DNA from 2 places in the Bacillus pretiosus genome. Region 2 is predicted to be linked to the other one. Evidence: riboswitches for the same ligand, from Rfam matches in the RefSeq annotation. Region 2 holds a riboswitch; the other holds the start of a gene.

Region 1 (3,414 bases), 2.5 Mb from region 2:
ATAATTGGAGAAGTAGGAAATACAGGAGAATCGAGAGGTGCACACTTACATTTAGAAGTTCATCAAGGAAGATGGACGATGGCGAAAAAGAATGCGATGAATCCATTGCTTGTTCTAAATGAACAGAGAAATGAAGTTGTTTCCTCATCCTTATATGTCGTCCAAAAAGGGGACACTTTAGTTAGTATTGCACGGAAATTTAGTATGTCAGTTAAGGAAGTTAAAGATAAAAATGGACTGCAGCAAGATAGGATTTATCCAAATCAACAATTATACGTAAAGTAAAAAAAGAGCTAGTTAAACTAGCTCTTTTTTTACCAAAAAATAAAGACACATATAAATCCAGAAATAGCTAAGTAGCTATATAAGTAAAATACTTTCGTTCTTGTTTTTTCGTTCGTTCGAAATAGTACAATAGTCGGTTCAATTAAACCGATTGTCAAACAAAGTAAACCAAGAAGCATACAACCGATTGAAATGGAGTACAGGGCGATTTGTGGTGCTTGAAATGGAATCATCCATTTTAATAAAAATGCAATAAGTGCAGTGTAGCAAATGCTGCCGATGTATTTATTCAACGGTGCATTAGAACGGAACCCTGGAAGTTTTTTCAAGAAGGAGCGGGAAACAACTTCAGTTTGTAAAGATGTGTGCTCTTCAATTATTTTTTGAGCTTCTTTTCCTTTTTGGAAAAGGGATAATATCCAGTTTCGCTCACCTTGAAAAATAAATTGAGAAGTTGTCAAATAATGATCCACCTTCACTTTATTCCAACTTTTCCATGGGTGACGCTCACACAGTTTTAATTTACTCTCTGTTTTTTTATCATACTGATAAATACTGATGCCATCTTCATCGAAAGCAGCATAGTATGTCTCGCTTGAGAATGTGCCTAAATCAATTGGACAGTAGAAAAGTAATTCTTTTTTTAAGTAAAAGTATTCTTTTCTTAAGTTTTTTTTCATTGCTTCTCGAATAGAGTGTCTCTTTTCTTTTTTCATGACATTTCCTCCATAATCCAGAAAATGTTCTTATCTTAACAATTCAACATCTTATCACTTTTCATTATATATGACTAGGGGATTCATAGGGGAAATGCCGAATACTAAAAAATCTGGGGTGTATTGTAAAATATAGTGATTGGTTTTAATTATATAAAATTAATAACTTATTTTTAATAAGTTACACTTTTTTTGTTCACAATACGATTATGTTGTTGTATAATAAAGTGGAAAATAGAATATCGGTCTATCTTCGGGGCAGGGTGAAAATCCCGACCGGCGGTGATGAACTATATGTGATTTTGTTCTAAGCCCGCGAGCCGTTAAGGCAGGATTTGGTGTGATTCCAAAGCCGACAGTATAGTCTGGATGGGAGAAGATGGAGGTTCAAGCGTTCAAAAAAGATATGGATTTGAACGTCTGTTTGATGTGCCTTAAATTCTCCCTTTGTGTAAAACACAAAGGGTTTTTTCGTTCTATGAAAAAGTAGGCATAGCAGAACCTTTCCACTTTCCATGAGAAGATCGATGGAAAAGGAGAGAGAAAGATGAAACAAAAAAACAGTGTAGTGCAGATGGTGAGTGTAGCGATGCTAAGTAGTATTGCATATTTACTGATGATGTTGGATTTCCCGTTTCCAGGGCTTCCGCCATTTTTAAAAATTGATTTTAGTGATGTACCAGCTCTAATTGCAGCAATTATTTTCGGGCCAGTTGCAGGGATAATTGTAGAGGCGATAAAGAATATTTTACATTACGGAATTCAAGGGAGTTTAACGGGAGTGCCAGTTGGAGAAATTGCTAACTTTATTGCAGGATGTTTATTTATTGGACCGGCAGCTTTCTTATTTAGAAAGTATCGTACTGTTAAGAGTTTAACGACAGGATTAATGCTAGGGACAATTACAATGGCGCTCATTATGAGTGTATTAAATTACATCATTATATTCCCAGCTTACACTTGGTTTTTAAATTCACCAGCTATGTCTAGCGAGGCTATAAGAACAACGGTTGTAACGGCAATCTTACCATTTAATTTGATTAAAGGAATTGTTGTGACAATTGTATTTGTAGCGTTATTCTCACGCCTGAAAGTATGGGTGTTTGCAAAAATGAAAAATGCATAAAATATAAAATAAAACCATTAGTAGTATGGAACTATTAGTGGTTTTTTATTAAGTAGAATGAAAATAGAAAACAAAAAATATCCCTCATATGAATGAGGGATATTTTTTGAAGTTAATAAAAGACTATTCGAATTTTAAAGAGTCGCCATCAAATGATTCATCAGCAACTTTAATTGAGTCAGTTGGACAACCTTCGAATGCATCCATCATATCTTCAATTAATACATCTGGAATTTCAACGATACCTTGGTTATCGTCTAACGTTACAAATGCAATACCTTCATCATCATAATCATAAATGTCTGGTGCAGCAGCGCCGCAAGCACCACATGCGATACAAGTATCTTTATCAACGATTGTATATTTTGCCATCTTTTTTCCCTCCTGATAATATGTATGTGAAAAGCTCGCCATAAAAATTATAACCTTATTGTAAAACGGTTTTTAAAACTTTTCAACATAAAATTATAATGATAATCCTTATCAATTAGAGTGTCAACTAATTTTTGCATTATGTCATAAGATTTTCAAAATACGTAAATGTTATTTCGTTTGGTACAATATACTATATACAAGTACATAGTGCCGATATGATAAGTTTAATGAGTAAGTGCAATCATACTAAAAAGTAATTAAGCTAGATTGAAAGGTGGAAGCGGTAATGCAACTACAATATACTTTATTGTATTGTTTAAAACAATTGAATGGTGAAAGGACCGTTTCTTCTATTTATTATTTATTAAAAGGAAAACGATCTTCGCAAACGTTACAAGATGGAAACATGTTCCGAATTTCATTTTTGTTTGGAATATATAAATCGTTAAATAGAACAGACTATGATCGTGAAGTTGCAAAGTTGTTGCAAGCAGATTTGATTCGAGAAATACATGAAAATACATATTTGTTAACATCTAAAGGTAAAATGCAGTTACATACATGGGAGGAAGTGTATGCTTTTCCCGCGCATTTACATAGTTTACACTATGGTGAATTAGGTGAAACATTTTGGAAACGTTTATCATTAATTATTCAAACTATATCTAATTTACAACAGAATAATACGAAATTTATTCCCATTCAACAAGATACAGAAATAATGATGTGGGTAAAACGCTTTTTAACAGGTATACCATATAGGCGAAGTGAATTGGCTAAAAGATTATGGAAAGAAATACATAATCTTTTAGGAAAAGGTGATGTAGTAGAAGCGACGATTGTAACATATAGATTAACAGGATATGAACGTATCGGTTGTACATTGCAGCAATTAGCGGAAATTACGAAACA
Region 2 (3,414 bases):
TTCTAGAGCTTCTTCAATACGATGAAACATAATGCTTCCCCCTTATAGAAATCCGTTTTCTTGTAAAAAGCTTTCGCTCATTGAACCTGTTCGTTTTACAGGTTTAGAAATAAAGCGTTCGATATATTTACCGATCATGTCACACTCAATGTTTACGATGTCACCGGCATTCTTTGCTCCGATAACAGATTCACTTACTGTGTGCGGGATGAGTGAGATTGTGATGGAAGATTCGTCTATATCAAATATTGTTAAACTCGTTCCATCAACAGCAACGGAACCTTTATGCAAACAATAGCGCAGCAATTCATCAGAAATAGCTATTTTGTAATAGACGGCATTATAGTGCTGTTTTTTGTTTAATATCGTTCCAATGCCATCAATATGTCCTGAAACGAAATGCCCACCGAATCGTCCGTTTGCAGCTATCGCCCGCTCTAAATTTACTTTAGAGTGTTGTTTAAGCATGCGAAGTGATGTTGATTGCATCGTTTCAGGCATTGCATCCACTGTGAATGAAGCTGTTGTGAAACTCGTTACAGTTAAGCAAATACCGTTAACCGCGATACTATCACCTAAGTGAACATCTGATAAAATTTTATTCGCATGGATCGTTAACTTCATCGCTTCTCCGCTTTGTTGCATGTTTGCAATCGTTCCTAATTCTTCTACAATTCCTGTAAACATTCCGTCACCTCACTTCGGGCATTCGCAACGATTTTTATATCATCACCAATTTGTTTCATCTCTTGAATTTCCAAGGAAAGTGCATCTTGCAATGCTGCGAAACCATTTCCACCAAATAAAGTAGGGGCATCATTCCCACCAATTAATATCGGGCTTATATAAGTTATAATTTCATTGAAATGCTTTGTTTGTAAGAAGCTTGCGTGAACTGTTTGACCACCTTCAACGAATAGAGAAAGAATTTGCTTCTCTCCAAGAAAGAAAAGGAGGTCCTTGATTTCTATATGTTTTGTTTTCATTTGGAATATAGCTATATTTTCAGATTCATAAGAAGCTATTTTCTCTTTATTTACATCCTTACCGACAATAATCCATGTCGGTGCTAAACCATCTGTTATGACATGAGAAGATGGTGGCGTTCGTAAATGGGTATCTAAAATAACACGAATAGGATTTTTACCTCCGTTAGGAATTCTTGTCGTTAAATGCGGATTATCAGCTATAACTGTATTCACTCCAACGAGAATCGCATCATGTGTATGACGATATTGGTGAACATCAGCTCGTGCTTCTTCACCTGTAATCCACTTACTTTCACCCGTGACAGTTGCTGTTTTTCCATCTAAGCTCATCGCTGTTTTTATTGTTACAAATGGACGCTTCGTTTTCATGTAGTGAAAAAAGAAACGATTTAGTAAAACTGCTTCCGCTTCAAGAACACCAGTCGTTACTTCGATTCCAGCTTCTTCTAATCTCCTTTTTCCATTACCAGAAACGAGCGGATTACAATCAAGAGTAGCGATTACAACGCGCTTAACTTCTTTTTTGATGAGTAATTCACAGCAAGGTGGTGTTTTTCCAAAATGGCTACACGGTTCAAGTGTTACATACACGGTAGCTCCTTTTGCTTTTTCACCAGCCATATGAAGCGCGTGAACTTCTGCGTGTTCTTCACCAGCACGTAAATGAGCGCCAATACCGACGATGTTTCCTTCTTTTACAACAACAGCACCAACCATAGGGTTTGGACTTGTTTGTCCAGATGTCCCTTCTGCTAACTGTAGGGCAATCCTCATATATTCTTGATCTGTCATTCTCTTCACCTCTCCTGAAAAAATCAAAAAACCCCAAGGATTTTATATCCTTGGGGTTTGGGAGACGTGATTTCTAGAAATATAGTTCGAATACGAAAGTACAGGAAAGAAACCTAACGTTGATTGGTATTTTTGCATAAGGAAAAAACCTAGCAAAAATATCGAATTTTTCAAACGCTAGTCGTATCTTTTTATTTCAGTATAGAAACATAAGTATACAAAATAAAACATATATAAAGATTCAAAACGAAACTTTAAAAATATGCATACTGAAATAAAAGTGTATTCGCTATATAAAATTACTAGAAAACATATCCTTCTCCCATCCAGACTATACTGTCGGCCCTAGAGTTTCACTAGATCCACCGTTTTCGAGTTGAAAACGGGTCACGGACTTAGAAGTTTGCACTTCATCACCGCCGGTTGGGAATTTCACCCGACCCCGAAGGATGTTGTTTGCTCAAATTATAGCACAAAAAAAATAAAAGGCTAGAAAAAAATATTCGAATGTGAAGAATTGTGTGAAAATATATGTAAGTTGGAATGAGGACAAAAGTACGAGGAATGTTGTAAGGAAAAGGGGGACGAGAGTTAATGAAAAGAAAAAACATGCACAAAAAAATGTGCATGTCACATGTAAAATTATTCTGCCTCTGGTGCTCTAACGACAGACTCGAATTTCCCTTTATGCGAAGCATCACAATAAGGCATATTTTTTGATAAACCACAACGGCATAAAGAAAATGCCGGTTTTGCTGGGAATACATTCCCTTGTGAATCGACTAATTCCACGTCCCCTGTAACGCGAAAAGAGCCATTATCATTTACTTTAATTTGTACTTTCGCCAACGCTATCCCTCCTTCCCAAACGCTTAATTTCATCATATAATTAAGAGAAGTACTTGACAATATAAAATGAGCACTTTCTTTGGGAGAGAAGAGAGTGTTATAATGTTTTTTATAACTGACTAGAGTAAGGTGACGAGAGATGGATAAACAATTACATACATTACGAAACATTGCAAATGAGCGCACGTGGGCATCATTTTTGAATGATAATCATCCATATAGTTTGTTACATTGGTCCATTGCAGGTGTAGGGCAAGAGGCAAAGGATGTTTGGTTACTTCAAGATGAAGTAACATTTCAAACGACAGAATTTCCAACGTTAGATGATGCAATGCAATGGATTTCTGTAAATATGGAACAAGTTACAGACGTTTTAGCGCAATAAAAAAACAGGCTTATGCAAGCCTGTTTTTTGTTTCTTTTACATATGAGTTTAAAAATTGATCAACGGCTGCTTCATACTCTTCTTTATTTTCGTTATAAGAGCAAGCGTGTGCACCGCGTTCTGCAATATAAAGTTGTTTATTGTTTTCTTTTGCTTCATATAGTGATTTCGTCATATCAGCTAAAATATAATCATCATCTTTACTATGAATAAAGAGGACGGGATTATTAATATTTTTTATACAATCGATTGGTGAAACTTCGCGAATCGTATAACCGTCACGTACTTTTAAAAAAGCATTTGCTAAAGGTAATAAAGGCCATTTAGGTAAATGGAATTCAACCTTTAAACGGTGTTGTAATTGCCCGTAGAAATCAGAAAAAGGACAATCTGCAATAT

Evidence for each region. A riboswitch is a leader RNA that binds a small molecule or an ion and turns the genes downstream of it on or off. The one in region 2 is predicted to bind FMN.
Region 1: linked by a shared signal. The riboswitch ahead of ACU8YW_RS07505 (ECF transporter S component) and the one ahead of ribD (bifunctional diaminohydroxyphosphoribosylaminopyrimidine deaminase/5-amino-6-(5-phosphoribosylamino)uracil reductase RibD) in region 2 are both predicted to bind FMN.

The regions. Positions count from the first base shown of each region.
Region 1 is NZ_CM129593.1:1,431,458-1,434,871, forward strand. Features, by position in the region: gene ACU8YW_RS07495 (LysM peptidoglycan-binding domain-containing M23 family metallopeptidase) at 1-285, shown strand, start outside; gene ACU8YW_RS07500 (hypothetical protein) at 315-1,001, opposite strand; FMN riboswitch at 1,247-1,386, shown strand; gene ACU8YW_RS07505 (ECF transporter S component) at 1,549-2,127, shown strand; gene ACU8YW_RS07510 (ferredoxin) at 2,251-2,499, opposite strand; gene ACU8YW_RS07515 (YpbB family protein) at 2,789-3,414, shown strand, end outside.
Region 2 is NZ_CM129593.1:3,961,208-3,964,621, reverse strand. Features, by position in the region: gene ribBA (bifunctional 3,4-dihydroxy-2-butanone 4-phosphate synthase/GTP cyclohydrolase II) at 1-30, opposite strand, end outside; gene ribE (riboflavin synthase subunit alpha) at 43-687, opposite strand; gene ribD (bifunctional diaminohydroxyphosphoribosylaminopyrimidine deaminase/5-amino-6-(5-phosphoribosylamino)uracil reductase RibD) at 669-1,781, opposite strand; FMN riboswitch at 2,092-2,235, opposite strand; gene ACU8YW_RS20225 (CDGSH iron-sulfur domain-containing protein) at 2,424-2,630, opposite strand; gene ACU8YW_RS20220 (DUF2552 family protein) at 2,770-3,015, shown strand; gene ACU8YW_RS20215 (alpha/beta hydrolase) at 3,026-3,414, opposite strand, start outside.